Regions from separate parts of the Microbacterium sp. che218 genome, predicted to be linked through region 2. Evidence: predicted binding sites of a transcription regulator. Region 2 holds the regulator's gene; the other holds the start of a gene.
What was found. Region 2 encodes HspR, which represses chaperone genes until heat shock. Its sites were predicted from a motif close to AAGTTGAGTCNNNNNGACTCAACTT; they were not measured.
Positions count from the first base shown of each region.

Region 1: a site for HspR is predicted at 6,410-6,434, ahead of ABXS86_RS15005 (Hsp20/alpha crystallin family protein). Genes of this name have one in related genera too.

Region 1 covers NZ_AP031501.1:3,174,083-3,189,412, reverse strand. The annotation lists gene ABXS86_RS15045 (glycosyltransferase) at 1-547, shown strand, start outside; gene ABXS86_RS15040 (type III polyketide synthase) at 627-1,721, shown strand; gene ABXS86_RS15035 (methyltransferase domain-containing protein) at 1,760-2,425, shown strand; gene ABXS86_RS15030 (FAD-dependent oxidoreductase) at 2,412-3,530, shown strand; gene ABXS86_RS15025 (UbiA family prenyltransferase) at 3,541-4,374, opposite strand; gene ABXS86_RS15020 (SDR family NAD(P)-dependent oxidoreductase) at 4,500-5,390, shown strand; gene ABXS86_RS15015 (DUF2231 domain-containing protein) at 5,444-5,938, opposite strand; partial or broken gene ABXS86_RS15010 (manganese catalase family protein) at 6,010-6,162, opposite strand; gene ABXS86_RS15005 (Hsp20/alpha crystallin family protein) at 6,486-6,941, shown strand; gene ABXS86_RS15000 (sugar ABC transporter ATPase) at 7,144-7,485, opposite strand; gene ABXS86_RS14995 (helix-turn-helix transcriptional regulator) at 7,642-8,562, shown strand; gene ABXS86_RS14990 (ATP-dependent DNA ligase) at 8,671-8,997, shown strand; gene ABXS86_RS14985 (NAD(P)/FAD-dependent oxidoreductase) at 9,085-10,305, shown strand; gene ABXS86_RS14980 (SRPBCC family protein) at 10,486-10,938, shown strand; gene ABXS86_RS14975 (aldo/keto reductase) at 11,005-11,997, opposite strand; gene ABXS86_RS14970 (hypothetical protein) at 12,149-12,610, shown strand; gene ABXS86_RS14965 (Cpe/LpqF family protein) at 12,984-14,312, opposite strand; gene ABXS86_RS14960 (hypothetical protein) at 14,405-15,295, opposite strand.
Region 2 covers NZ_AP031501.1:2,403,021-2,418,350, forward strand. The annotation lists gene dnaK (molecular chaperone DnaK) at 549-2,435, shown strand; gene ABXS86_RS11400 (nucleotide exchange factor GrpE) at 2,445-3,083, shown strand; gene ABXS86_RS11405 (DnaJ C-terminal domain-containing protein) at 3,092-4,072, shown strand; gene ABXS86_RS11410 (heat shock protein transcriptional repressor HspR) at 4,164-4,601, shown strand; gene ABXS86_RS11415 (hypothetical protein) at 4,710-5,303, opposite strand; gene ABXS86_RS11420 (ABC transporter ATP-binding protein) at 5,463-7,190, shown strand; gene ABXS86_RS11425 (ABC transporter ATP-binding protein) at 7,187-9,364, shown strand; gene ABXS86_RS11430 (glycosyltransferase) at 9,669-10,883, shown strand; gene ABXS86_RS11435 (glycosyltransferase) at 10,888-12,111, shown strand; gene ABXS86_RS11440 (hypothetical protein) at 12,169-12,393, opposite strand; gene ABXS86_RS11445 (GlxA family transcriptional regulator) at 12,481-13,467, shown strand; gene ABXS86_RS11450 (ATP-dependent Clp protease ATP-binding subunit) at 13,839-15,330, shown strand, end outside.

The DNA of each region.
Region 1 (15,330 bases), 770 kb from region 2:
CCCCGTCGTGCTGCTCGCCGCGCGGTTCGACGCGATGAAGGACCCAGGGCTCTTCCTCCGCGCCGTCGCCGCGCATGCGCGTCGCGCGCCCGGAGCGCACTACGTCATGTGCGGCTCGGGCATGACGGCCGACAACCCCGCCTTCCGCGCCCTCCGGGCCGAGAGCGGAGTGGGCGAGGCGGTGAACCTGCACGCGCTCGGGCTGCGCGAAGACATGCCCGAGCTCTACCGGATCGCCGACATCGTCGCCCTCACGAGTGCCTTCGGCGAGGCCTCGCCGCTCTGCCTCGTCGAGGGAGCGGCATCCGGAGCCGTTCCCGTCACCACCGACGTCGGCGACGCCGCGCGCATGATCGACGGGTTCGGCCTCGTGACAGCCCGCGACGAGTCGTCGATCGTGGCGGCGTGGACCCACGCCCTCGCCCACCGGCCCGCCCTGCGCGCCGCGGCCGTCGCCGCCCGCGGGCGCCTCGACCGACGACGCATGATCGACGACTACCGCGGAGCCATCGCGGGGCTGCTGTTGCCGGATCTGGTCGCCGCCTGAGGCGCTGGCACGAGAACCCGCGCACGACAACCGGTCCCCCATCCGCGCCCCGTCGGGTGAAACCGTGTCAAGGTGAGGCATGACCGCCCGCATCGTGTCGATCGGCACGGCCCTGCCCGATACCCGTGTCTCCCAGACGACATTGCGCGACCTGTTCGCCGCGCAACCCGGGTTCGACCGCAAGAGCCAGCGCCTTGTCGGCGCGGCGTTCGACGCCGCCGCCATCGACACCCGCCACGTCGTGCTGCCGCAGCTGGCGGGCACCGAGGTCGAGGGGCTCCCGGTGCGCGACGGCGACACCCTGCTCATGCCCCCGACCGGAGCGCGCAACGACGAGTACCGCCGCCGCGCGCCCGACCTCTTCGCCGCGGCCGCAGGTCGAGCGCTGTCGGGCTCGGGGTACGGGGCGGACGAGGTGACCCACGTCGTGACGGTGTCGTGCACCGGCATGTTCGCCCCCGGCCCCGACTACCACCTCGTGCGCGACCTCGGACTCTCGCCCACGGTCGAGCGCTATCACCTCGGCTTCATCGGTTGCGCGGCGGCGATTCCCGCCCTCCGCCTCGCCGCCCGCATCGTCGGCGACGACCCGGCGGCGGTCGTGCTCGTCGCATGCTGCGAGCTGTGCTCCCTGCACTGGCAGACCTCCTCACACCCCGACCAGATCGTCGCCGCCTCGGTGTTCGCCGACGGTGCGGGAGCGGCGGTCGTGGCATCCGGAGACTCCTCTCGAGACGGCCTCGACCTCGACGGCTTCGCCACCCACGTGACCGACGACGGCGAGAAGGACATGGCCTGGACCGTCGGCGACTCGGGGTTCGAGATGACCCTGACCCCCGAGGTGCCGCGCATCATCGGGCGCGAGATCTCGGCCATCGCCGACGACGTGCTGGGCGATCTCTCCGCCGTCGACGCGTGGGCCGTGCACCCGGGCGGGCGCAGCATCCTCGACCGCGTCGAGAACGCCCTGGGCCTGGATGCCACCGCCCTCGCCCCCTCGCGCGAGGTGCTGCGTCGACACGGCAACATGTCGAGCGCGACACTGCTGTTCATCCTGCGCGACCTGCTGGCCGACGCGGAGCGCGTCGAGGGCGACAGGGTGGCCGCCCTCGCATTCGGGCCGGGGCTCACGGTGGAGGCGGCGCGGCTGACGATGCGCCGCACCGGCGCGTGAGCACGCTCGCCCGGCGCGACACCGCGCTGACCGAGCTGATGGACGACCCCGACTGCGACCCCCGGGCCCTCGCCGCGACGTATCGACGGTTCGACGTGGTGAACCGTCTCGTCTCGGCATGGGGGCACGTGTACCGCACGCGGGTGCGCCCCGAGCTGCGGGCCCTCGGCCGGCCGGCGCGCGTGCTCGATCTCGGGTGCGGAGGCGGCGACGTCGTGGTGCGCCTGGCGGCGCTGGCCGTACGAGACAGACTCGAGGTGGAGTGGGTCGGCGCCGATCCCGACCCGCGCGCCCTCGAGGCCGCGTGCGAGCGCGAACGATCCGGCGTGCGGTTCGTCGCGCAGGGGTCGGACAACCTGCTGGCCGCGGGCGAGAGGTTCGACCTCGTGATCTCGAACCACGTGCTGCACCATCTCGACGCCGACGGGCTGCGGGGCTTCGCCGACGACTCTCTCGCCCTCTCACGCGGTCGCGTGCTGCACGCCGACATCGCCCGCGGACGCCTCGCCTACGCCCTGTACGCCGCGGGGATCGCCCCTCTCGCCGCCGGCACCTTCCTGCGGGTCGACGGGCTGCGCTCGATCCGTCGGAGCTATCGCGCGCCCGAGCTGGCCGCGGCCCTCGGCTCGCCCTGGCAGGTGGAGACCCCCGCGCCGTTCCGGGTGCTCGCCGTGGCTCGAGGGCGGGCGGATGCCGATGACTGAGGTGCTCGTGGTCGGCGCCGGCCCCGTGGGACTGGCGTTGGCCGCCGACCTGCGCGCGCGGGGCGTCGACGTCGCCCTCGTCGAGCGTCGCACCGAGGTCGGAGCAGGAACGCGGGCGATCGGCATCCACTCCCCCGCCCTCGCCCTGCTCGAGGCCTCGGGCGCCACCGACGGGATCCTCGAGCGAGCGGTGAGGATCGCGCGCGGAGAGGCCCGAGCCGACGGACGCCTGCTCGCCGCGATCCGCTTCGATCGCCTACGGGCGCGGCACCCGTACGTGGCGGCGCTGCCGCAGTCCGACACGATCGACGTGCTGACCGCCCTCGCCCCGCCCGCGCGGCGCGGCGTGACGGTGGAGTCGCTGCGGCAGGAGGCGGACGGCGTGCGGGTCGGCGTCGCGGGGGCTGACGACCTGCGCGCGAAGGTCGTGGTCGTGGCATCCGGATGGGCGGGACGCTCGCTCGTCTACCGCGACGGCGCCGTGCGCACCCACCACTACCCCGATCGCTACGTCATGGCCGACGTCACCGCGCCGGGAGGGCCGGTCGCCCGCGTGCACCTCGAGCGCGAGGGCGTGGTCGAGTCGTTCCCCCTCCCCGGCGGACGCAGGAGGCTCGTCGCGTGGGCCGGGCGGGAAGAGGTTCCGGATGCCGCGGCCTTCCTGCACCAGGCGGTGGCGCGTCGCACGGGGGTCGAGATCGACACCACCGGGGCGTCGAGCTTCGGCGTGCGCCGCGCGGTGGCTCCCGCACTCCGTCGCGGCCGGGTGATCGTCGTCGGCGATGCCGCGCACGAGGTGAGCCCGATCGGCGGTCAGGGTATGAACCTCGGACTGCTCGACGCCCTGACGCTCGCCCCGCTGCTCACCCCGTGGGCGCGCGGGGGCGACGGCGACGGCGTCGACCGCTGGGAGCGCGACCGCCTCGCGTCGGCCCGGCAGGCCGCGCGTCTCGCTTTCCTCAACACCCTGCTGGGCCGCGCCTCCGGCCCCTGGGCGCACGCGGCCCGTTCCGCAGCGCTCCGCACCGCCCTGCGCGGACCCGGCGGCGCGCTGTTCACCCGGGCCTACGCGATGCGCCTCGACCGCGCGGCATCCGGAACCTGAGGACCAGCTCCTAGGAGATGACGAGCTGCGCGGCCAGCAGCAGCGCCGCGAGCATCGTCAGCTGGAACACCGCACGGCCCGGAGGCCGCACCAGCACGAGCACCGCGGTGACGACCGCGACCACCGCGACGGCCGCGAAGAACACCGTCCCGACGGCATCCGCCCCACCCGACGGCCCGAGCAGCACCGCGAGCGCTCCGACCACGATCCCGGCCGCGGCGATCAGCACCGACCAGCGGGCACCGAGGCGGTGCGGCAGCCCGCGCACGCCGGTGCGGCGATCGTCCTCGAGGTCGCGCACGACGTTGGTGAGGTGCACGGCGGCGCCGAGCGCGGCTCCCGCGAGTGACGCCCATGGCGCAGCGAGCTCCGGGTCGGGGCCGGCGAGGGTCGCGAACGAGGGGAAGAGACCGAAGCTCAGCACGAACGGCACGATCGAGAACGGGGTCGACTTCACACCCGCGTTGTACGCCCAGGCCGAGGCGAGGGCGATCGCGTGCGCCGCGACGAGAGCAGCCCCCAGAGGCGCGGAGAGCAGCACGGCGAGCACGAGGGCTCCGACGGCTACGGCCAGGGCGCGCTCGGGCGTGAGCGCCCCGCCGGCGATGGGCTTGTCGGTGCGCCCGACCGCGGCATCGCGCGCGCCGTCGATCGCGTCGTTCGACAGCCCGACCGACACCTGCCCCGCGAACACCGCGACGACCAGCAGCACCAGGCGCCACGGCTCGAGCCCTGCGGCGACGCCCAGCGCGAGCGAGAGGACGGTCACGACGAGCGTGGGCCCGGGGTGGGTCGCGCCCCACAGGGCCCGCAGGGGCGACCTCGGAGTCGCGGCATCCGTCACACCTCCGACGCTACCCCGCGGTGGCGCGGGCCGGGACGTCAACCCCCGCGGCATCCGACCGGCTCCCGCCTACCGTCACGAGCGCCGGGGCAACCGCGTTCCGCCGAAGTCTCGAGGAGTCCCCGATGCCCCAGGTCGTCGTCGTCACCGGAGGGTCCCGCGGGATCGGCCGCGCCACCGCCCTGCGCTTCGCCCGGCCGGGTGCGCGCCTCGTGCTCGTGGCTCGAGACGAGGAGGCGCTCGCGTCGGCCGCGACGGATTGCCGTGCCCGCGGAGCCGAGGTGCAGACCGCGTCGATCGACCTCGCCCTCGCCGACGGACCGCAGCGCGCCGTCGACGTCGCCCTCCGACGGTTCGGGCGGATCGACGTCTGGGTGGCCTCGGCATCCGTCTTCTCGTACGGGTCGATCCAGGACACCCCCGATGCCGTGCGCGACCGGGTCATCGAGACCAACCTCACCGGCCACATGCGCGCGGCGCGGGCGGTCCTCCCGCACTTCCTCGCCCGCGGCACCGGAACGATCGTCTTCGTCGGCTCCCTGTATTCGCAGGTGGCCGGCCCGTACGTCTCGTCGTACGTCGCCGCGAAGCACGGACTGCTCGGATTCACGCGGTCGCTGCGGCAGGAGATGCTCGCGCATCGCGGCATCCGGGTGAAGATCGTGCTCCCGGCGAGCATCGACACGCCGATCTACCAGCGCGCCGCGAACGTCACCGGGCGCACGCCCTTCCCCCTGCCGCCGGTGGTGTCGGCCGACCGTGTCGCCCGGGCCGTCGTGCGGGTGACGCGCGGACCCCGACACGAGGTCGGGGTGGGAGCCGCGCAGTTCGTGACCCGCCCCCTGCAGTTCTTCGCTCCGCGCGTGTACGACCGGTTCATCCGCGTCCTGCAGCACGCGCTGGGGCTGCGGCGTCGCCCCGCCGCAGCGACCACCGGAGCCGTGCTCACCCCGCAGCACGACCCCGGCGCGGTGAGCGGGGGCTGGTCGCGCATCCCCCTGCGCCGCCCTCGCTGACCGGACCGAGAAGGACCCCGGATGCCAGGGCATCCGGGGTCCCGTGAACAGGTTCAGGCTGCCGTCTCGAAGCCCTCTCGCTGTGTGTTCTCATCGGCGACGCGGACGCCCCAGCGGTAGGCGAGCTTGCCGCCGAGCCAGCCCGAGACGCTCAGGCCCGCCGCGGCGATCGCGCTGAGGAGGAACGCCACCACCGGCACGCGCCCGAGGTCGAGCAGTCGCACGACCAGCCCGATCGAGAACAGGACCATCGCCGTGACGTTCAGCACGAGATGCGCGAGCGCCGTGCGGCGAGCAGGGGTGCCCTTCGGGATGCGTGACATGTCGAGCAGCCCGAGCACCGAGGCACCCACGGCTCCCCCGAGCCCGATGGCGATGAGCCAGCGCGAGCCCTGCGCGAACCCGCGCGGGTCGTCGGCGGCCAGACCGAGCAGGTCGAACACCAGGCTCGACGACCAGGCGCCGATGGGGATGGTCACCGCCACCGGGTGGAACGGGTGCCCGTACGGCCCCGCCACGATCGCGCGGGGCACCTTGGCCGCTCGCATCGCGGGGAAGCTCGCTCCGCTTCGCGACGCCGAGACCGTCGAGGGCCCCGGCGTCGCCGCATCCGTCCCACTCATTCCTTGTGCAGCGCGTCCTGCGCGCGCCCGGCGAGCTTCTCGACCGTGTTCGGCAGCTCGGTCGTGCCGTAGAAGCGCACATCGGGCTTCGTGGGCGGGGGCATGGGCACGCCCGCGGGAGGCTCGGGAAGGTAGGTGAAGACGCCCTCCTGGAGCGTGCGGGCGTAGACCGCGTCGGGCTTGTCGGGAGTGACGTAGTGCTGCAGTTCTTGCCGGTGGAAGTACATATCTCTCCTCACCGCGCCGGGGGGGGTGGTCGAGTGACCGGGTGGCGCGTGGGGCTACGAAACTTCGGGTTCCGCTGTTTGTGCGCGGGGGTTGTGAAGCGCCGCGACGTGGGTCACAATCGCGCGCCCGGGTCTTGGCACTCTCATGGGGTGAGTGCTAATCTGACCGCAGTTGAGCCGCGTGGACTCAACTTCACCGAACATCCGGGATGCCGAGTCCCGACCGATCGAAAAGGAGAACGACCATGGCCACCTACGACCCCTTCCGCGACCTCGACCGCCTCGCGTCGACGCTCCTCGACGCCCGCCGCGGCGGTGGTCCGCGACGGATGCCGATGGACCTCTACCGCGACGGCGACCACTACGTGCTCGCGGCGGACCTCCCCGGTGTCGACCCCGGCTCGGTCGACATCGACGTCGACGGTCAGCTGCTCACGATCCGCGCCGAGCGCACCCTCGGCTCGGGCGAGGGCGTCAAGTGGATCACGCGCGAGCGCGAGACGGCGTCGTTCGTCCGCCAGCTCAACCTCGGACAGGGCATCGACACCGACGGCATCAGCGCGTCGTACCGCAACGGCGTGCTGAGCGTGACGATCCCGGTCAGCGAGAAGGCGAAGCCCCGCCGCATCGCCGTCTCGACCGACGACCGCGACGGTGTCATCGAGGCGCACGAGAGCACGCCTCAGCTCATCGAGCAGTAACGGCGCACCGATCGAGGGGCGGTCCTGCGGGGCCGCCCCTTCCTCGCCTGCGCGCGACGACGGCGTCGCTTGTCAAGGGTCTGGCCTTCGCGCCCGTGCGATCGGAGAGTGCCGCAGTGCCCCGCCCGTCCGTCGCCGCGTGCGCGAGGGACACAGCGAAGCCCCGGGCGTCGCGAACGGGCCCGGGGCATTCAGAGGTGCGTCAGAGGTCTTCGGGGGCGAGATCGCCCTGGCCCTCTTCGCCGAGTTCGACCACACCCGGGTCCATGCCCTGCGAGTCGGTACCGGTGGACTCGGGGTGGATGTCCTCGAGCGGGATGTCGCTGTCGCCGGCCGGGATCTCGGCCGGGTCGGCACCGGTCGCGGTGGCCGGATTGATGTCGTCGGGGTCAGCGCCCTCGTCGAGCGCAGTCGTGGCGTCCCACTCCGCCTGCGCGGGGTCGAGGGAAGGGTCGGGCTCGATGGAGGTGTCGCCGTCGCGCAGCGGCTGGACGCCCGCCATGGCCGCGTCCGCGGGCGTGGGGTCGATCGATGCGTCGCTCATGGGAGGTCCTTTCGTCGCGGGTGTCGCGGAGATCCGCGACACCTTCATCCAACGCGGCGCCCTGTCGCACGCCGTGCCCCTTGACACGAGCACACCCCAGACGAGAACACGGATGCCGCGTCGACGCGCGGCGGGAGGAGTGAGATGGGTCAGGTCATGAGCGTGCGGTCGACGGGCATCGACGACGTCGACCGCGTGTGGCGACGATTCGTGCCCAGTGCGCGGCTGGAACGCGTCGACGATCGGCGCGTGTCGTTCTCGTGGGACTCGGTCGAGCTGCCCGGATTCTCGGTGGTGTCGTACGAGCTCGCGGCATCCGTCCACTCGTCGATCCGCATGGACGACCAGATCATGGCGTGCCGACTTGTGGGCGACGACGCCCGAGTCGACGCGGACGGGCGGGCCATCGACCCCCGCCGCCCCTGGCTCGGCGCCGACGGGCCCACCGAGGCCCACTGGTCGGGGTCGGCCCGCGTACGGGCTTTCCTCTTCGACCGGAGCGACGCCGAGCAGGTCGCCCGGGTGGCGTCGGGAGACGACCGGCTCGTGCTGCGACGCCTGTCTCCCTCGGCTCGCGACCGCGACGTCGCGATGCAGTGGGAGCGGAGCTTCGCGTACGTCTCGAGATCGCTGGCGGCCGTGCACGACGACCCCATCGTCGCGAGCGAGCTGCAGCGGCACGCTCTGATGGCGACCCTGAGCACCTTCCACACTCCCTACGTCGACGCGGTGCAACGCACGCACCAGCGTTCCGCCGCCCCACGCACCGTGCGCCGTGCCATCGCGCACATGGAGGCGCACGCGCGCGAACCCCTCACCCTCGAGGACATCGCCGCGGCATCCGGCATCTCGTCCCGCGGTTTGCAGCACGCGTTCCGCCGAGCCCTCGACATGACGCCGACCCAGTACCTGCGGCTGGTCCGCCTCTCGGGAGCCCACGAAGAACTCCGGGCGGGCACGGCCGTCTCGGTCGCCGACGTCGCCCGCCGCTGGGGGTTCTCGAGCGCGTCGCGATTCGCTCGGTACCACCGGGAGCACTACGGCCGGAACCCCGCGCAGATCGCGCGCATGTTCTAGGCGACGCCTTCGGTGCCGCGGTTGCGCGAGGCGTGCCGATCCGTCGTCCTCGCCCGCCCGCGATTGCACAGTGAGGGAGAGCGGGCACGGTGCCCGCGGGAGGATCACGTGGGCAAGTTCATCTACGAGGGCGGCGTTCGCAACGAGTTCGAGGACCGCCTTCTCGCGCATCTGCAGGTGGTCGTGGGCAACAAGCTCCGCCGCGGCGAACCCTTCTACTTCGTCTGGAAAGACGACGTCAGCACCGGCGGCGGACGCACGTCGGTGTGGATGCATCCGCGCGCCAACATCGTGTTCAAGTTCAACGGCGGACGTCCGCCGACTCTGAACCGGGCGTGGCTCGAGGCCCTGATGTCGACGGCCAATTCGCCGACCGGGCTCTATGTCGTGCCCGAGCCGGCCGACGACGTCGCCCCTCCCGAGTCGTACGCCTGAGCCGCCGGCGGCGTGAGGCCGAGCCTGTCAAGGCGCTGGCGGCATCTGCGCCGGTGACGCACGGTGAGACGGACGAGAGGATCCCCCATGCCCGACCCCCGTTCCGCCGTGCCCGCGCGCGCGACCCCGCGTATCGTCGTGATCGGCGGCGGCAACGCCGGACTGTCGATCGCCGGGCGCCTGCACCGCGCCCGCGTCGGAGAGATCACGGTGATTGAACCGCGCGAGAAGCACGTGTTCGCTCCCCTGCAGTCGCACATCGCCGGTGGAGCCGCGCGTGCCTCCGAGGCCGTTCGCGCCCAGGCCGACGTCATCCCGCCGGGAGTGCGGTGGCTGCGCGATGAGGCGTTCACCGTCGACGCCGACGCCCGCCGGGTGCACCTCGTGTCGGGCGGCCGCATCGACTACGACCAGCTCGTCGTGTGCGCCGGCCTCCGCATGGCGTGGGAGCAGGTTCCGGGTCTCCCCGAGGCGATGACGGATGCCGCGGGCATCTCGAACTACGACTTCGACCTGGCGGCGAAGGCGTCGCCCGCGCTCCGCGACTTCCGCGGCGGCACGGTGGTCTTCACGCAGCCTCCGGAGCCCGCATCGTGCGGGGCCGCCGCGCAGAAGCCGATGTACCTCGCATGCGACTGGTGGCGCTCGATCGGGGTGAGGGACGGCATTCGAGTCGTCTTCGTGTGCCCCGACCCCGTGCCCTTCGGCATCCCCGCGATCGACCGCGAACTGCAGCGCAAGCTCGACGAGTACGGCATCGAGGTGCGGTACAGCCGGGAGCTTCGAGCGGTGGATGCCGCGGCGCGAACGGTGACGATCGGTCACGGCGACGCCGAGGAGACGATCGCGTACGACCTGCTGCACGCCGTCCCGCCGCAGCGGGCGCCCGAGTGGATCGCCGGCAGCGGCCTGGCGGCCCCGGACGACCCGCACGGCTTCGTCGACGTCGATCCCGAGACGTTCCAGCACACACGGCATCCGGAGATCTGGGCCCTCGGCGATGCCGCGACCGTCGCGACGCGCCGCTCGGGCGGGGCGATCCGCCAGCAGGCCAAGGCGCTGGTGAAGAACATGACGGCCGTTCTCGCCGGGCGCACGCCGACGGCGAAATACAACGGGTACAGCGTGGTGCCGTTCACGGTGTCGCGCGGCACCGTCGTGTTCGCGGAGTTCGACCGCCAGGGGCGCCTGCAGCCGAGCGTCCCGTTCTGGCGCTCGCTGTATCGCGAGCGACGACTTTCGTGGATCGCCGACCGCCGCGTGCTGCCGTGGGTCTACTGGCACCTGATCCTGCGCGGCCGCGCCTGACCGCCGCCTCTCTCACGCATAAACGCGTCGGGAGCGTTTATGCGTGGGCCCGAGGGGTCGGCGCGCGACTCCGCGGCCGCGTATAGGCCACGATGCGCGATCCCTCAACCCCCGGGCCGTGGATGGGTCGGCGCACGAAGACTGGGGGCAGCCCCGGAAGACACACAGGAAGAGGACACCATGGCCCAGGTCATCGAAACCATCGACGTCGACGTTCCCGTTCGCGTCGCCTACAACCAGTGGACGCAGTTCGAGGAGTTCCCCCACTTCATGAGCTTCGTGGAGTCCATCACGCAGAAGTCCGACACCCTCACGCACTGGAAGGTCAAGATTGCCGGAGCCGAGCGCGAGTTCGACGCCGAGATCACCGAGCAGCACCCCGATGAGCGCGTCGCGTGGAACAGCGTGGGCGGCGACGAGAACCACGCCGGCGTCGTGACCTTCCACCGTCTGTCCGACACCGAGACGCGTGTCACGGTGCAGATCGACTGGGCTCCCACCGGCGTCCTCGAGAAGCTCGGTGCCGCCTTCGGCGCCGACGACCACTCGGTGAAGAAGGACCTCGACAACTTCAAGAAGTACATCGAGTCGCGCGGAACCGAGTCGGGCGCCTGGCGCGGCGACGTCAGCTGACGTCACCTTCCGAACGAAAAGCCGGGCTCGTCCACACGGACGGGCCCGGCTTTCGTCATGTCGGTCTCACCACTGCGGGTGGATCTCCGCCCGCAGACGCCGGTCGTACACGTCGCGCACGAGCGCGTCGAAAGCCGCGAGGTCGAAGCCGCCGTCGATCAGATCGGCCGCGGCGGCGTTCGCGGTGGCCTGCTGCACCGACCGGGCTCCCGGGATCACCGAGGTGATGCCTTCGCGCGACGCGATCCAGGCCAGCGTCGCCGCCGGCAGCGTCACGCCCTCGGGCAGGGCGTTCTTGAGCTCGTCGGCGGCCGCCACTCCCTCGTCGAAGGGCACGCCCGAGAAGGTCTCGCCCTTGTTGAAGGCCTCGCCGTTGCGGTTGTACGTGCGGTGGTCGTCCTTGTCGAACGTGGTGTCGTGCGTGTATTTGCCCGACAGCAGACCGCTCGCCAGGGGCACGCGCGCGAGCACGGCCACGTTCTTCTCGGCCGCGAGCGGCAGCACCTCGTCGAGGGGCTTGAGGCGGAACGGGTTGAGGATGATCTGCAGGTTGGTCAGGTTTGGCCGCTGGAGGGCCGACAGGGCCTGATCCATCGTCTCGACCGAAGCGCCGTACGCGGCGATGACCCCTTCGGCGACGAGCTGGTCGAGGGCATCCCAGGTCGAATCGTCGTCGATGACCGCCGACGGCGGGCAGTGCAGCTGCACGAGGTCGAGGGTGTCGGTGCCGAGCAGGCGCCGCGAGCGGTCGAGCCAGCCGCGGAAGTTCTCGATCGTGTAGTTCTCGGGCACCTGGTCTTCACGGCGGCCCATCTTCGTCGCGACGGTGATGCCCGCGGCATCCGTGCTCCGAAGGAACTTCCCGATGATTTCTTCGCTGCGACCGTCGCCGTAGACGTCGGCGGTGTCGAAGAGCGTGACGCCGGCGTCGGCCGAGGCCGCGAGCACCGACAGGGCCTCGTCTTCACTCACCCCGCCCCAGTCGGGGCCGAGCTGCCAGGTGCCGAGGCCGATCGCCGAGACCTCGCGGCCGGTACGGGAGAGGGGACGCTGCTGCATTGCGGTTCCTTTCGAAGCTGCTCCGAGCCTACCCAGGGGCTCCGACATGGCCGGCCGCACGCTCCGGATGCCGCGACCCGGTGACGCGCAACCCCGGCCCACCCCGATGGATCGGCGCCTAGCGTGGCGGCACACCGACGGAAGGAACACCATGGACAGCGCCGCCGACCACCTGCCCGGAACCGACGAGGAAAATCTCGTTCCCGAATCCGACGGTCTCGCCGCCGACGTGCCCGCGGGCGCCGCCGGCGCCGACACGGGCGCCGTGGGCGCCGCGCGCATCGACCCCGACGACGAGGCGCGCGTGCAGGGCATCTCGAGCCAGAACGACCTGCCGGGGGTCGGCACACGCGACGCCGACGGAGAGCGCGAACACGGCGGCGACGGCGGCTCGACCTCGCGTCACACCGAAGACGTCGAGACCGCAGACGCCGACCACATGGTCGACGACTCGGCCGAGAAGACGCCGGCCTCGCCCGCGCCCGGCGGCGAGGGACCCGAGCCGCACGTCGACGCCGACGACCCGATCGCGAAGTTCCAGCCGGGGGTCGGTCGCGATTCGGCGGCCTCGAGCCGCATCGCGCAGACGCTGCCCGACCCCGACCGGGCCTGACGACCGCGGCGGAGCGGCCGGGAGAGCCGGTCGCCCCGCGCGTGCGGCGCGGTCCCTTCGACAGGCTCAGGGACCTTCTGCGGGCTCGGGGGCCTTCCAGGGGTTCGGGCCCTTCGACAGGCTCAGGGACCTTCTGCGGGCTCGGGGACCTTCCAGGGGTTCGGGCCCTTCGACAGGCTCAGGGACCTTCTGCGGGCTCGGGGACCTTCCGGGGGTTCGGGCCCTTCGACAGGCTCAGGGACCTTCTGCGGGCTCGGGGACCTTCATGCGGGTTCGGGCCCTTCGACAGGCTCAGGGACCTTCTGCGGGCTCGAGGACCTTCCAGGGGTTCGGGCCCTTCGACAGGCTCAGGGGCCTCTGCGGGGCGCTGCGCTCAGTGCGCGAGGCGCAGGGCGTCTTCGGCGAGGTGGAAGAAGTCCCGCGTCGCGCCGGTGACCGCCGCGGCATCCGCCGACGACATCATCAGCACCACGACCGCCTCGCCGTCGTCGTCGCGCACGAACCAGCTGCCGGTCACGACGCCCCGGCTCGAACCGCCCTTGAAGGCCACGTACGGCCACGTGCTCACGTCGAGGCCCTGCCCCGGGTTCTCGCTCAGGATGCCGAGCACCTCGGCGTCGCCCGTCTGCTGCAGCGCTCGGTGCACCCCGGCGACATCCGCGGCCGAGGCGAACCAGTCGAAGCCGTCCTGCCACGTGGGCGCGACGACCGCCGCACCGTCGACCGCGAGCGGCGCGGCGTCGATGCGGTCGAGCAGAGCACGCTTGCCCGCGACGTCGGCGGCGGCCCACTCCTCGCGGAGCGCCGGATCCCCCCAGCCGAGGGTGAACAGCTCCTTCGTCGAGACGAACGGCACCAGCACCGCGGGGTCGGCATGTCCACTGCGCGCGACCGCCGCCTCGACTCTCTCGCGGCCCAGTCGGCCGATCAACAGATCGGTCGCGGTGTTGTCGCTGATGCGGATCATCGCCGAGGCGGCTTCGCGCACCGTCACCTCGGTGCCGGTCGGTTCGTCCTGCAACTCGCCGGAGGGGAGGCTGCGGTCGGCGTCGCCGAGTACGAGCACCTCGTCCCACGACAGGTCGCCGGATGCCACGGCATCCGCCACCGCGAGCAGCACGTACAGCTTGAACACCGACGCGAGCGGGGCCGGTCGTGCGCTGTCGATCTCGAGCATCTCGTCGTCACCGCTGACCACCAGCGCGCTGACGTCGCCCGGCAGGGCGCGCAGGCGCTCCTCGACCTGGTCGAGCGAGGTGGAGGGCTCCCAGGGCGTGGCGACCGGGCCGAAGATCATGCCGGTGATGCGGTCGTCCGCGTCGATCGAGAGGGTCAGGTCGAAGGGGTCGCCCAGGCTCCCGGCGACGGTGGCGAGCGCCTGGGTGTCGGTGCCCTGGTAGGCCGTGACGGTGAAGGGGGCCGCGGGCCGGATCTGCCGATTGAGCAGCTCGGCGACCTGCTCCGCCGACACCTGCTTCTGGAAGTCCTCGTGCAGCACGCGGGCCCAGGTTCCGGGCGTCGCGTCGTCTTCGGCCTCGAGCTGTTCGAGGACCCATGACATGCGCTCCCCCACTGCGGTGGCGGGGACGTCGACGGAGGCCGCGCGACTCGCGCGGGACTCGGGGGCCGCGCTCGTGCACGCGGCGAGCGCGGCGACGGCGAGGACGGACAGGGCGGCGGCGAAGCGACGGGCGAGAGTCACGGTGGTCCTTCCGGGGGGCGGGGATGCCTCCACGCTACGGATCTCTCACGCCCCGTCGCCTCCCCCTGTCGAGGGAGATCAGCCGGCCTCGGTCACCGCCCCACGAACAGGAAGGCGGTCGCCGTCAGCACCACGAAGACGCCTCCGGCGATGCCGTAGGAGGTCAAGGTGGTCTTGCGCGTGACATCCGAGGAGCGGTCTCGGACGGGGAGCGCCGCCCCGCTCGGCGCGACCGGCTCCGCTGCGGGCGCCGCGGGAGCGGTCGGTGAGGCGCCGTCGACGGGCGGCGCGGGGAGCACGGATGCCGCGGTCGCGAGCGAGCGACCGACGACGTCGAGCATGGCGAAGACCCGTCGCCACACCGCGGGATCGGGCACCGAGAGGCGGCCCGGGTGGTAGCGGAACAGCCACCCGTCGACGATTTCGAGGTCGAACGCCAGGGAGTCGTCGGCGAGCAGTGCTCCGAGCTCAGGAGTGACGACCGCGGCGGCCCAGTCGGCGTACGGGGGCGCGACGTAGACCGACCCGGCGCCGGGCGCCCCGGCGATCGGCACCGGTGCGACCTCGGGCAGGGCGGGCAGCGGGGTCTCGGCCCGAGCGCGCGCGGTTTCGACGATGAGCCCGGGGGTGACGAAGGGAAGGCGCACGGCGGCGTACCCCCACTCGACGCTGAACTGGTTCAGGTTGATCGTGAAGGAGGAGGCGCTGTTGCCGACCTCGAGGGCGGCCGTTCCGTGGACGCGCACGATGTCGCCCGCCCGCTGCAGCTGACGGATGCGCCCGCGGTCGTCGCGGAACACCATTCCCGGGAAGGGCTGCGGGCCCGCGCCGACGAAGTACTGCCATCCGTTGGCCGCTGCGAAGGCCGACACCGCCTGGGCGTCGGGCTTGAGCTTCGGGTCGCGGTGGGGCGGATCGACCAGGGCGTCGTACGCGACGGGGGCGGGAAGGGCGATCCAGCTGTCCTGCTCGTGGGCATTCACCGTCACATCATGCCCGCCGCACGGCACCTCTCGGT
Region 2 (15,330 bases):
CGGCGCCCTGGCTGGGGCGTTGAAAGTGGCCCCGGGGCGGGGACCGTGGCCCCGGGGCCGTGGGGGTCGCCCCGGAGTGCTCGAGCCGGTCGTCGGCTTTCTGGGGCGTGGTTCGTGGCCCCGGGGTGCTCGAGCCGGCCGTCGGGGTTTCTGGGGCGTGGTTTGTGGCCCCGGGGCGGGGACCGTGGCCCCGGGGCCACGGAGGGCGCCGCGTCCCTCGTTTCGGGGCGGATCCTGTCGTTCGGGGCGTGAAAATGCCGCCCCGAACGGCGGAATCCGCCCCAAAGCGAGGTACCGGGACACGGCGCAACCGCGGCACCTCGCGCGAGCGCGACACATGGCATCCGGATGCCGAGACGACGTCGATCCGCCCTGTGGTGCGCAACTCTTGCACGCGGCATCCGGAAGTTGAGCCAATTCATATCAAGTCACCTTGACCTCGCGAAGGGGGTCGGATAACCTTGAGTCATCGCGGCTCAACCCGCGCAGAGACTTTCACCAGAACCCCGAGTGCGGCAACGGCCGTGCTCACAAGCAAGGAGACACATATGCCCCGTGCAGTGGGAATCGACCTCGGTACGACCAACTCCGTCGTGAGCGTGCTCGAGGGTGGCGAGCCCAAGGTCATCGCCAACGCCGAGGGTTTCCGGACGACCCCCTCGGTCGTCGCGTACACGAAGGACGGCGAGGTGCTCGTCGGAGAGACCGCCAAGCGTCAGGCCGTGACCAACGTCGACCGCACCATCTCGAGCGTCAAGCGTCACATGGGCACGAACTGGACCTTCGACGTCGACGGCAAGAAGTGGACGCCGCAGGAGATCTCGGCCCGCATCCTGCAGAAGCTCAAGCGCGACGCCGAGGAGTACCTCGGTGACAGCGTGACGGATGCCGTCATCACCGTCCCCGCGTACTTCAACGACGCCGAGCGTCAGGCCACCAAGGAGGCCGGCGAGATCGCGGGCCTCAACGTGCTGCGCATCATCAACGAGCCCACCGCCGCGGCCCTCGCCTACGGCCTCGACAAGGGCAAGGAAGACGAGCTCATTCTCGTCTTCGACCTCGGTGGCGGAACGTTCGACGTCTCGCTGCTCGAGGTGGGCAAGGACGACGACTTCTCCACCATTCAGGTGCGCGCCACCTCGGGTGACAACCGCCTCGGTGGAGACGACTGGGACCAGCGCGTCGTCGACTACCTCATCAAGCAGTTCAAGGACACGACCGGTGTCGACGTCTCGGGCGACAAGATCGCCCTGCAGCGTCTGAAGGAAGCGGCCGAGCAGGCCAAGAAGGAGCTGTCGAGCTCGACCTCGACCAGCATCAACCTGCCGTACCTGTCGCTCACCGACACGGGCCCCGTCTCGCTCAGCGAGACCCTCACGCGCGCCAAGTTCGAGGACCTCACCAAGGACCTCCTCGACCGCACCCGCAAGCCCTTCTCTGACGTCATCCGCGAGGCCGGCGTGAAGGTCGACGACATCGCCCACGTGGTGCTCGTCGGCGGCTCGACCCGCATGCCCGCGGTCGCCGAGCTGGTCAAGAAGGAGACCGGTAAGGACGCCAACAAGGGCGTGAACCCCGACGAGGTCGTGGCCGTGGGCGCAGCCCTGCAGGCCGGTGTCCTCAAGGGCGAGCGCAAGGACGTCCTGCTCATCGACGTCACCCCCCTGAGCCTCGGCATCGAGACCAAGGGCGGCATCATGACCAAGCTCATCGAGCGCAACACGGCCATCCCGACCAAGCGCAGCGAGACCTTCACCACCGCCGACGACAACCAGCCGTCGGTCGCGATCCAGGTCTTCCAGGGCGAGCGCGAGTTCACCCGCGACAACAAGCCGCTCGGCACCTTCGAGCTCACCGGCATCGCGCCGGCTCCCCGCGGAATCCCGCAGGTGGAGGTCACCTTCGACATCGACGCGAACGGTATCGTCCACGTCTCGGCGAAGGACAAGGGCACCGGCAAGGAGCAGTCGATGACCATCACGGGCGGCTCGTCGCTGCCCAAGGAGGACATCGAGCGCATGGTGCGCGAGGCCGAGGAGAACGCGGCCGACGACAAGAAGCGTCGCGAGTCCGCCGAGACCCGCAACCAGGCCGAGACCCTGTCGTACTCGATCGAGAAGCTGATCAAGGAGAACGACGACAAGCTCCCCGCCGAGGTCAAGACCGAGGTGCAGGGCGACGTCGACGCGCTCAAGACGGCTCTCGCCGGTGACGACGACGACGCGGTCAAGGCCGCGTTCGACAAGCTGAACGCCAGCCAGGGCAAGCTCGGCGAGGCCATCTACGCCTCTTCGCAGGCCGCGGGTGACGCTTCGACAGGCTCAGCGGGCGACCCGAATGTGGGCCAGCCCGGCAACGGCGAGACGCCGAACCCCGAGGAAGACGTCATCGACGCCGAGGTCGTCGACGACGAGAACCCCGACGAGAAGAAGTAAGCAGAGACCATGGCACACAAGGACGACGAACAGCCCACGGGCTCGGGCGCCGGTCCTGACGAGACGGGGCCGGAGGAGAACACCTCCGGCCCCGCGCCGTCGGGCGACCAGCCTGAGTCTTCAGAATCGGATGCCGATGGCCTGACCATCGACGACATCCTCGGCGCCGAGCAGGCGCCCGAGGCGGCCGCAGAAGGAGCCTCCTCCGACAAGGAGGCCTCGCTGCTGATCGATCTCAAGCGCCTGCAGGCCGAGTACGCCAACTACCGTCGGCGCACCGAGGAGCAGCGCGAGCGCGAGATCGAGCGCGCCAAGGGCGAGGCCGTGAAGGGCCTGCTGCCCGTCATGGACGACCTCGACCGCGCCGCCAAGCACGGCGACCTCGTCGAGGGCAGCCCCCTCTCCGCGATCGGCGACAAGGTGCGCGCCGTGGCCGAGCGCCTCGGTGTGGTGTCGTACGGCGCCGTGGGCGACGTGTTCGACCCGCAGCAGCACGAGGCGATCTTCCAGGCCCCCACTCCCGGCGTGACCGAGACCACGATCCTCGAGGTCGTCGAGGTCGGCTACCGCCTCGGTTCGGTCGAACTGCGACCGGCCAAGGTCGTCGTCGCCGTGCCGGCCGACCCTTCGACAGGCTCAGGGACCTAAGGGGAGCTATGGCGAGTCAGGACTGGTTCGACAAGGACTTCTACAAAGTCCTCGGTGTCGACAAGAGCGTCAGCGCTGCCGATCTGAAGAAGACGTATCGCAAGCTCGCGCGCCAGTACCACCCCGACTCGAACCCGGGAGACGCGAAGGCCGAAGCGAAGTTCAAGGAGATCAGCGAGGCCTACTCAGTGCTCAACGACCCCGAACAGCGCGAGGAGTACGACCAGATCCGGGCCATGGGCTCGGGGGCGCGCTTCTCGGCTCCCGGGGCCGGGGCGGGTGGCGGTTTCGACGACGTCTTCAGTCGATTCGGTCAGGGTCGGGGGCAGCCGCAGGGCGGCTTCGACGACTTCTTCACGATGTTCGACCAGCAGGGCGGGGGCTTCGGTTCCGGCCGGTTCGGGCAGACGACGGGCGGATTCCGTGGATTCGGCGGCCCGCAGAAGGGCGCCGACGTCTCCGCGCGGACGACGATCGACTTCGTCACGGCGGCCAAGGGAGAGACGATCACCCTCGCGGGTGAAGACAACGTGCCCTTCAAGGTGAAGATCCCCGCCGGCGTGTCCGACGGGCAGAAGATCCGGCTAAGGGGCCGTGGGCGCAAATCTCCCGACGGCGGCGAGAGCGGCGACATCGTCGTGACCGTGGCCGTGCGTCCCCACCCGGTCTTCACACGCGACGGACTCAACCTGCGCATCACCGTGCCCGTCACCTTCACCGAGGCGGCACTGGGCGCGACGATCGAAGTGCCGACGCTCGGGGGAGACCCCGTGCGCCTGCGCGTGGCCCCCGGCACCCCGTCGGGGCGCGTGCTCCGCGTCAAAGGTCGCGGGATCTCCACCACGAAGGGCACCGGCGACCTGCTCGCCGAGGTCCAGGTCGCGGTGCCCGCCCACCTCGACGACGCGGCGCGCGAAGCCCTCGAGCGTTTCCATGAGCTCGAGCCGAAAGAGAACCCCCGCGCCGACCTGATGTCCAAGGCGCGATAAACACACGCGAGTCGCCGAAGTTCTCGGTATCCGATACGACAGGATGCCGAGAACCCGGCACCGCACCCGGCACGACGGAAGAGGTGAAGACGTGTCCGAAAGAGAGATCGACGAAGACGCCCCGATCTTCGCCATCGCCGCAGCCGCCGAGCTGTCGAACATGCACCCGCAGACGCTGCGGCAGTACGACAGGCTCGGCCTCGTCGTGCCCGCGCGCACGCAGGGCGGTTCGCGGCGTTACTCGAGCCGACACGTGCAGCAGCTGCGCGAGGTCGCGCGTCTGTCGGGCGAGGGCATGAGCCTCCCCGCCATCGCACGTCTGCTCGCGCTTGAGGAGCAGGTGCACGATCTGGCGCGTCGCGTGAGCGATCTCGAACGCCAGCTGACGATCGAGCGTCAGTCGCGCCCCGGTGCCCGCGTGTTCGCGGCCGGGGCGACGGGCTCGGTCATCACGCTCCGCCACGGTGCCCGCGTGCGCCGTGCCACCGACATCGTGCTGTGGCGTCCGCGCGACATGCACGACGACTGACCCGACTCGGCGGAGGCCCCTGAACGGGTCGAGGTCTCTGAGCTCGTCGAAGGGACCCGGATGCCGCGGGCGCGCGGCGCTCCGACGGGCTCGTCCACGTCTCTCGCGTCAGGCCGGATCGATCCGCAGCACGGTCGGCGCCTCGCCCAGCTGAAGGTCGTCGACCACACGGATCGTGCGTGCCACGGCATCCACCGCGTCGATGACCGTGCCGAAGCGCTGGCGGTCCGAGCACACGGCGGTGACGGTCACGAAATGCGAGCCGGTGTCCCACGTGTACGTGGCGAACGGCGGCGTCTTCGGGTCGCTCGGCAGGGGCATCGCGAGCTTCTCGCCGACGCCGAGGTGCGGATTGCGGAACGACTCGGTGTCGTCGTACTCCATCGGCATCATCGCCCGCGCCGTGCGCAACTGGGGCGTGGCCTCCTGCAGCTGCGCCATGACGACGAGCAGTTCGGGGTCGCTCTTCCACACCCACACGAGCACGCGTCCGCCCGCGCGGCGCATGAGCAGCGGCGCCGCCTGGCTCAGGATCCACGCGAAGGCGCCGCCGCCGGGGCGGGGCGCGGCGCCGGCGGCCTGATTGGCCTGGCTGAGCAGCATTCCGATCGCCGCCTTCCGGTGGCGGCGTCCGCGGAATCCGAGGGAACCGGTCACGGGCACCCAGAGGTCGGCGGGAGCGTCGGCCTGCAGTCGAGACATGCGCTCAGCCTACGATCCGGGGCCTGTGAGACGGATGCCGATCGGCCGCGTTCGCGACGAGAGAACGCTCCCACAGCCGGAGGGGTCGCCGATGTCGGAGGTCGGTGCCAGGCTGTAGTTCGCGGTCATCGCGACCGCGTCGATCTCTCGGAGGGCCTCGTGCTCGGCAAACTCCTCATCCGCTATCTCGCGCGCTATCGCTGGCTGCTGGTCGCCATCCTCGTCTTCCAGGCCGCGTCCGCGGTCGCGACGCTGTACCTGCCGCGTCTGAACGCCGACATCATCAACCTCGGCGTCGCCCAGGGCGACACCGGCTTCATCTGGTCGCGCGGCGGGCTCATGCTCGTCATCTCGCTCGGGCAGATCGTGGCATCCGTGATCGCCACGTACTTCGCCGCGCGGGCGGCGATGGCCGCCGGCCGCGACATCCGCCTCGACGTCTTCGAGCGCGTCAGCGGCTTCTCCGAGCGCGAGTTGTCGCAGTTCGGCGCGGGGTCGCTGATCACCCGCAACACCAACGACGTGCAGCAGGTGCAGATGCTCGCGATGATGGGCGCCACCATGCTCGTCAGCGCCCCGTTGCTGGCCATCGGCGGCATCATCATGGCGCTGCAGCAAGACGTCGGGCTCAGCTGGCTCATCGCGGTGGCCGTGCCCGTGCTGGTCATCGCCGCCGGCCTCATCATCGCGCGCATGGTCCCGTTGTTCCGCAGCTACCAGACCAAGCTCGACGGCGTGAACCGCGTCATGCGCGAGCAGCTCACCGGCGTGCGCGTCGTGCGCGCCTTCGTGCGCGAGCGCATCGAAGAAGAGCGCTTCCGCGAGGCCAACACCGACATCCTCGTCGTCGGCCGCAAGGTCGGCTCGCTGTTCGTGCTGCTGTTCCCCCTCGCGATGCTCGTGCTCAACGTCACCGTGGTGGGCGTCATCTGGTTCGGCGGCATCCAGGTCGACGCCGGCGGGGTCGAGATCGGCACCCTGTTCGCCTTCATCCAGTACGTGGCGCAGATCCTCGGCGGCGTGCTCATGGCCAGCTTCATGACGGTGATGATCCCTCGCGCCGCCGTGTCGGCCGAGCGCATCGGCGAGGTGCTCGACAGCCGCTCGACCCTCGAGCGTCCGGCGAACCCCGTCGAGCGTCTGCCCGAACCGGGTGCGGTCGAGTTCGACGACGTCGCCTTCGCTTACCCGGGCGCCGAGTCGCCGGTCGTCTCGGGCATCAGCTTCACCGCGCGCCCCGGCGAGACGGTCGCAATCGTGGGCTCGACCGGCGCCGGCAAGACGACCCTCGTCTCGCTCATCCCGCGACTGTTCGACGTGACCTCGGGCGCCGTGCGCGTCGGCGGCGTCGACGTGCGCGAGGCCGACCTCGACGTGCTGTGGAAGAGCATCGGGCTCGTTCCGCAGCGTCCGTTCCTGTTCAGTGGCACCGTCGCCTCGAACCTCCGGTTCGGACGCGAAGATGCCACCGACGACGAGCTCTGGCACGCTCTCGAGATCGCACAGGGTCGCGACTTCGTCGAGGCGATGGAGGGTCGGCTCGAGGGGCGCATCGCCCAGGGCGGCACCAACGTCTCGGGCGGTCAGCGGCAGCGCCTCGCGATCGCGCGGGCCATCGTGCACCGTCCGGCGGTACTGGTCTTCGACGACTCGTTCTCGGCGCTCGACCTCAGTACCGACGCCCGATTGCGACAAGCCCTCTGGCGCGAACTCCCCGAGGTGACGAAGATCGTCGTCGCGCAGCGCGTGTCGACCATCACGGGTGCCGACCGCATCATGGTGCTCGAAGACGGCCGCATGGCCGGCCTCGGCACGCACGACGAGCTGCTGGCCACCAGCGCCACCTACCGCGAGATCGTCGAGTCGCAGCTGGGGGTCGAGGCATGAGCACCGCAGACGCCCTCAGCGAAGAAGAACGCGCAGAACTCGAGCTCGCCGAGCAGGCGCGCCTGAACTCCGGCAGCTGGGACAGCGTCGCGCCCGGCAAGGCCTCGAACTTCGGGCCGAGCTTCCGGCGCCTCATCGGCCTCCTTCGGCCGTACGCCGCCGCTTTCGTGTTCGTGTCGATCCTCGGCGCGATCGGCGTCGTGCTCGCCGTGCTCGCGCCGCGCGTGCTCGGAGACGCGACCAACATCATCTTCGAAGGCGTGGTCTCGAAGGGACTCGCGCAACAGTTCCCCGCCGGCACCTCGCAGGCCGAGGTCGTCGACGCTCTGCGCGCTGCGGGGCAGAACGACATCGCCAACATCGTCGGGGCGATGGGCAACTTCTCCGTCGGTGCCGGCGTCGACTTCGACGCCCTGCGCGTCGTGATCGTGACGGTGCTCGCGATCTACGTCGGCTCGTCGCTGCTGTCGTGGATCCAGGGCTACGTCATCAACGTCATCATGGTGCGCACCATGTGGCGCCTGCGCGAAGACGTCGAGGCGAAGATCAACCGCCTGCCGCTGTCGTACTTCGACAAGGTGCAGCGCGGCGAGCTGATCTCCCGGGTCACCAACGACATCGACAACATCACGCAGACAATGCAGCAGTCGCTCTCCAGCGCGCTCACGTCGGTGCTCACCGTCGTCGGTGTGCTCATCATGATGTTCACGATCTCGTGGCAGCTCGCTCTCGTCGCCCTCGTCTCGCTGCCGCTCATGGCGGTGATCTTCGGCGTCATCGGCCCGAAGTCGCAGAAGGCCTTCGGCGAGCAGTGGAAGAAGGTCGGCCGCCTCAACGCCCGCGTCGAGGAGTCGTTCTCGGGCCACGCGCTGGTCAAGGTGTACGGCCGCGAGAAGGACGCCCGCGAGAAGTTCGAGGCCGAGAACGAGGAGCTTTACCAGGCCAGCTTCAAGGCGCAGTTCCTCTCCGGCATGATCATGCCCGGCATGATGTTCGTCGGAAACCTCACGTACGTCGGCATCGCCGTGCTCGGTGGTCTCATGGTGGCCGGTGGCCAGATCCGCCTCGGCGACGTGCAGGCCTTCATCCAGTACTCGCAGCAGTTCACGCAGCCGTTGTCGCAGCTGGGTGGCATGGCCGCGGTGGTCCAATCGGGCACCGCCTCCGCCGAGCGGGTCTTCGCGCTCCTCGACGCCGAAGAGCAGGAGCCGGATGCCGATGACGCCCCGACCCACGCCGAGGGTCGCGGGGTCATCGAGTTCCAGAACGTGCGGTTCTCGTACTCGCCCGACCGCCCGCTCATCACCGACCTGTCGTTCCGCGTCGAGCCCGGCCAGACGGTCGCGATCGTGGGACCCACCGGTGCCGGCAAGACGACGCTGGTGAACCTGATCATGCGGTTCTACGAGCTCGACGGCGGGCGCATCCTGCTCGACGGGCAGGACATCGCCGAACTGCGCCGCGACGACGTGCGCTCGCGCACCGGCATGGTGCTGCAAGACCCGTGGCTGTTCGCGGGGTCCATCCGCGACAACATTCGCTACGGGCGCGAAAGCGCGACCGACGACGAGATCGTCGAGGCCGCGGTGGCCACGCGCGTCGACCAGTTCGTGCACTCGCTGCCCGAGGGCTACGACACCGTGCTCGACGAAGACGCCGCCAACGTCTCGGCGGGCGAGAAGCAGTTGATCACCATCGCGCGGGCATTCGTCGCCCGGCCCTCGGTGCTGATCCTCGACGAGGCGACCTCGTCGGTCGACACCCGCACCGAGCTGCTGCTGCAGCAGGCGATGGCGGCGCTGCGCGAGGGACGCACCTCGTTCGTGATCGCGCACCGCCTGTCGACGATCCGCGACGCCGACCTCATCCTCGTGATGGAGCACGGCGACATCGTCGAGAAGGGCACGCATGACGAACTCATCGCGGTCGAGGGCGCGTACTACCGCCTCTACCGCTCGCAGTTCGAGCAGGCGGCATCCGACCTCGACGCGGTCGAGGCCGACGCGCAGCGCGCCGCCGACCCGCAGCACGCCCCGGCGAACGACGATGCCGTGGTGGTGTCGGCGATGGCGGTCGCGGCGGCCGAGGTTCCGGCGGCCGCGGGCGTCGACGGCCCGCCGCGCCCGGCGCAGGGCTCACCCGTGCCCGACCGGCGCCTCGACGGCGAGGGCTGATCGCCCCGCTGCACGGCAGGACCACGCCCGCTCGGCCCCGCGCCGGGCGGGCGTCGTCATGCTCCGGCGCGCGGTGCCGCAGGCGCCGCGCTGTTGCGTGCCGCCCCAAACCGTGGCTGGGGCCCGACTCCGGCCGCGCCCGCGGGCCCGCACCGCCCCTTCACCGACGCGTGGGGTTCGCCGCGCCCGGCGCCGGCCGACCCTGTGGACGGTCCCCGGGAGTGCGAAAGCCGCTCCGGTAGGGTGGACCGCGCAACACCCGTACCGTGCGACCCGTCCGCCGCATAGATAGGCCTCACCCCTCGTGACCACTCCTGCGACGCCCGCCGACACCCCCGCGCCCGCCGCCGATCGTCCTTTGCGCATCCTCATCGGTGCCGACACCTTCTCGCCGCACGTCAACGGCGCCGCTCGTTTCGCCGAGCGCCTCGCCGCTGGCCTCGTCGCGCGCGGTCACGACGTGCACGTCTCCGCGCCGAGCGTCGGGCACGGCAACGCCGGCACCGCGACCGAGGTGATCGAGGGCGAGAAGATGGTGATGCACCGTCTCCCGGCCTATCGCTTCCTTCCGCACGACTGGCTGACGTTCGTGCTGCCGTGGCGCGGCAAGCATTACGCCCGCGTCGTGCTCGACGAGGTCAAGCCCGACGTCGTGCACATCCAGTCGCACATCATCATCGGTCGTGGTCTCGCCCGCGAGGCGCGCAAGCGCGGCATCCCCGTCGTCGCGACGAACCACGTGATGGCCGAGAACATCCTCGACTTCACCACTCTCCCCGACTTCCTCGACCGCATCTTCGTGAAGCTCGCGTGGGCCGACGCCGAGCGCACCTTCAAGATGACGCGCGCCGTGACGACCCCGACGCGCAAGGCCGCCGATTTCCTCGAGTCGACGATCGACATCTCGGGTGTCATCCCCATCTCGTGCGGCATCGATCGCTCGAACTATTCGCCCGACCTGACGCCGCGCGATGCGAACCGCATCCTCTTCGTCGGCCGCTTGACGACCGAGAAGCACATCGACGTCGTGCTGAAGGCCCTCTCGCAGCTCGACCCCGCCCTCGACGCGAGCTTCGACATCGTCGGCGGCGGCGACCAGCGCGCCAAGCTCGAGGCGCTCGCCCAGCAGCTCGGCGTGGCATCGCGGGTCACGTTCCACGGCCACGCGTCCGAAGAAGACCTTCGCGCGCTGTACTCGCGTGCCAGCGTGTTCGCCATCGCCTCGATCGCGGAGCTGCAGTCGATCGCGACCATGGAGGCCATGGCATCCGGTCTGCCGATCGTCGCGGCCAATGCCGTGGCGCTCCCGCACCTCGTGCACGACGGGGAGAACGGCTACCTCTTCGAGCCGGGCGACGCCGACGAGCTCGCCGCGCGTCTGACCGATGTGCTCACGGCCGCACCGGATGAGCGCACGCGCATGCAGCGGGCGTCGCTCGCTGCGGTCGCCGTGCACGACATCACCCGCACGCTCGACACCTTCGAGGCGCTGTACCGCGGTCGACCCCTGCCGGAGTAAGCCCGTGCACGTCGTCATGTTCGCCGACCAGCACCTGGAGTCGCTCGGCGGCGCGCAGGTCTCGATGCGCCTGCAGAAGCGTTTCCTGGAGCGCGCCGGGCACGTCGTCACCGTCGTCGCCCCGCGTCTTCCGCGCCCGGGTGCGCACGATCCCGCGTACCTCGACCTCCCCTCGATCGCGATCACTCCCGATCGCGAGTACGCGCTCACCTGGCCGGGTGTCCGCACCGATCGGTTCCTGGATGCCGAGATGGGCGCGCGCCTGCCGGTCGACGTCGTCCACGTGCAGGCCGACTTCTGGGGGGCCTTCATCGGGCACCGGTACGCCGCGCGGCACGGGCTGCCCGTCGTGCACACGATGCACAACCGCGTCGACGTGGGGATCGAGGCGACGGCTCCGTTCCCCGGCCTCGTGCTGCGCGCGCTGAACGCCTGGGCGCGCCGGGCCCTGCCGCGGGCGGCGTCGGGGCATACCGCGCAGAATCCGACCTCTTCGGCCCGCTCACGGACGGACGGGTGGGCGTTCCTCCACCAGCTCGCGCGCCTGTCGCGAGCGGTGACGGCTCCCTCCGGCCACTTCGCGCGCCGTCTCGAGCGCCATGGTGTCGCCCCGCGCGTCGACGTGATCTGGAACGGCATCGACGACGACGTGCTCGACGCTGCCCTCGCCGCCGGGCCTGCCGTGCGCGCGGAGGGTCGTCCGCGCTTCATCTGGCTCGGGCGCATGAGCCCCGAGAAGCGACTGCTTCCCTTCCTCGAGGCGGTCGTGACGTCGGGCATCGACGCCGAGGTCGAGGTCGTCGGCGGGGGTGCCGAGCTCGCGAAGGCGAAGCGTCTCATCGAGCGCGCCGCGCCGCGGGCGACCGTGACCTTCGCCGGGCGCCTGTCGTACCCCGAGACCCTCGCCCGCCTCGCCGCTGCCGATGCGGTGGTGCAGACCTCGATCGGCTTCGAGACGCAGGGGATGACCATCTTCGAGGCGGCCTCGCTCGGAACCCCCGCCGTGGTGAGCGATCCCGACATCGCGGCCGAGCTGGGGTCGGGGACGTGGACGGTGGCGGATGCCACGACCGCGGCCCTCGCCGAGGCGCTGGCCCGCGCGGCATCCGACATCACCGCCGGCACCCCCGTCGTACCGGACCCGTCGATCGCTGAGCGCTTCCGTCAGTCGTCGCGCACGGGTGCGATGGTCGAGGTGTACGAGCGGGCGGTCGCGGCCGGCCGCTGACCCGCGCCGACGCACGCGGCGCCCGCACCTCGGACGGATGGCGGATGCCGTCGGGGCTCAGTCGGCGCGGACGACGCGCAGCGGGGCCGTGGTCGGCGATGCCACGACGCGCGTCACCGCGGGCTCCGAGGTGACCGGAGCTGCGGCGCGGGCGGGGCGTTCCGCCGGGGAGACGCGTGAGGGATCGGTGGGGATGCGGCCGTAGCCGTCGGTTCGCACGACCCACGCGGTCGCGACGATGCCGATGAGGGACAGGATGCCGAGTGCGATCAGATATGCCATGGCAGAAAAGCTACGTCTAGAGGAATTGCGCCCGCGAGTGGCATGATGGACGCAGTTCGTAAGATTCCTGCCACACCGGAGGTGCGCATGCGCTCGGTCGCCGTCGTCGTCCAGCCGGGGTTCGCCCCGTTCGAATTCGGTCTCGCCTGCGAGGCGTTCGGCCTCGACCGCAGCGACGACGGCATCCCGAACTTCGACTTCCGCATCGTCGCACCCGACCCCGGCGTCGTGTCGTCGAACATCGGCTTCTCGATCAACGTCGAGCACGGTCTCGAGGCGGCGGCGGGCGTCGACATCCTCGTCCTGGCCCCGATCCCGCGGTCGCAGTGGGAGGCCGTCGACGAGCGGGTGATCGAGGTGGTGCGCGCCGCGCACGCCCGCGGCTCGTGGCTGTTGAGCGTGTGCAGCGGATCGTTCGTGATCGCGGCATCCGGAGTTCTCGACGGCAAACGGGCCACCACGCACTGGCGCTACGCCGACACGATGGCGCGCATGTATCCCGAGATCGAGGTCGATCCCGACGTGCTCTACGTGCAGTCCGGCAACATCATCACGAGCGCCGGCACCGCCGCGGGCCTCGACGCGTGCCTGCACCTGCTGCGGCAGGAGCTCGGTTCCGAGCTCGCCAACCGCATCGCCCGTCGCATGGTCGTCGCCCCCCAGCGCGACGGGGGCCAGGCGCAATTCATCGCGTCGCCCATCCCGATCGACACGTCTCTCTCGCTCGCGCCGGTGACCGAGTGGATGCTGCAGAACCTCGATGCCGAGCTCTCGGTCGACCGGCTCGCCGCTCGCGCCCACATGTCACCGCGGACCTTCGCGCGCCGGTTCAAGGCCGACCTCGGTGCGACCCCGGCGGCCTGGCTCGCTCGTCAGCGCTTGCTGCACGCGCAGCGTCTGCTCGAAGAGACCGACCTCGGTCTCGATCGCATCGCGGCGGAGTGCGGCTTCGGCTCGGCGGCGGTGCTGCGGCAGAACTTCGCCCGAACGATGGGACTGACCCCGACGGCCTACCGAGCGCGCTTCTCGTGCAGCGAAGAACGCGCGGTGTCGCCCGAAGCCGTCCCTGCCTGAGCCGCGCCGCGCGCGCAGCAGGGCGGTGGATGTCGCGGGTGACCGGCGGGCCGCCGCCCTTCTGCATGGGGTGGAAGGGCGGTGGCCCGCCGGCGTCAGTTGTATCCGAGGATCACGCTCGACTCGCTCTCCCCCTCGAAGGAGGTGGCGGCGGCGATGGTGCGACTGTCGGATTCATCCACCCCTCAAGCGTGCACCGCGAGCGGAGCGCGTTCAGCGATCCTGACGAAACGCACACAGCCGCAACGTCGCGCGCGACGGCCGTCCGGACGGATCCGGCGGCATCTCGGCATCCGTTGCCCTCCGCCCGTCGCGCTGCTAAAATTGAGTCCACGCAACTCAAGTTTGCGAACAGACTTTCAGGAGACCACATGAACGCCACGCAACAGCCGGGGCAGGAGGACGCGCGCAGCGCCCTCGAGCAATTCGGCATCAACCTCACCGATCGGGCCCGCCAGGGCAAGCTCGACCCCGTGATCGGGCGCGACGGCGAGATCCGCCGCGTCAGCCAGGTGCTCACCCGGCGCACGAAGAACAACCCGGTGCTCATCGGCGAACCCGGCGTCGGCAAGACCGCCGTCGTCGAAGGTCTCGCCCAGCGCATCGTCGCGGGCGACGTCGCCGAGAGCCTCAAGAACAAAGAACTCGTCTCGCTCGACATCTCGGCGCTCGTCGCCGGCGCGATGTACCGCGGCCAGTTCGAGGAGCGCCTGAAGAGCGTCCTCAAAGAGATCACCGAGTCCGACGGACGCATCATCACGTTCATCGACGAGCTGCACGTGCTCATGGGCGCGGGCGGCGGCGAGGGCTCGGTCGCGGCCTCGAACATGCTCAAGCCCATGCTCGCCCGAGGCGAGCTGCGGCTCATCGGTGCCACGACGCTGGACGAGTACCGCGAGTTCATCGAGAAGGACGCGGCGCTCGAACGGCGCTTCCAGCAGGTGTACGTCGGCGAGCCCACGGTCGAAGACACGGTGGCGATCCTGCGCGGGCTCAAGGAGCGCTACGAGGCGCACCACAAAGTCGCGATCGCGGATGCCGCGCTGGTCGCCGCCGCATCCCTCTCCAACCGGTACATCCCCTCGCGTCAGCTGCCCGACAAGGCGATCGACCTGATCGATGAAGCGGCCTCGCGCCTGCGCATGGAGATCGACTCGGCGCCCCTCGAGATCGACGAACTGCGTCGCCACGTCGACCGCCTCAAGCTCGAAGAGCTCGCGCTGAAGAAGGAGAAGGACGCCGCCTCGAAGGAGCGCCTCGCCACCCTGCGCGAGACCCTCGGCGCCGAACAGGCCAAGCTCGACGAGCTGCAGGCCCGGTGGGAGCGCGAGCGCGCCTCGCTCAACCGCGTGGGCGACCTGAAGACCCGCCTCGACGCCGCGCGCGTCGACGCCGAGCGCGCGCAGCGCGAGGGCAACCTCGAGCGCGCTTCGCGACTCCTCTACGCCGAGATCCCCGCTCTCGAGCGCGAGCTGATGACCGCCGAGCGCGAAGATCCGGCCGGCGACCGAATGGTCAATGAACAGGTGACCGACGAAGACATCGCAGCCGTCATCGCGGCGTGGACGGGCATTCCGGTCGGACGCCTGCTGCAGGGCGAGACCGAGAAGCTCCTCAACCTCGAGCGCGAGCTCGGCAAGCGCCTGATCGGCCAGCGCGATGCGGTGAAGGCGGTGTCGGATGCCGTGCGCCGCTCCCGTGCGGGCATCAGCGACCCGCACCGGCCGGTCGGTTCGTTCCTGTTCCTCGGCCCGACCGGTGTCGGCAAGACCGAGCTGGCGAAGTCGCTCGCCGACTTCCTCTTCGACGACGAGCACGCCATGGTGCGCATCGACATGTCGGAGTACGGCGAGAAGCACTCCG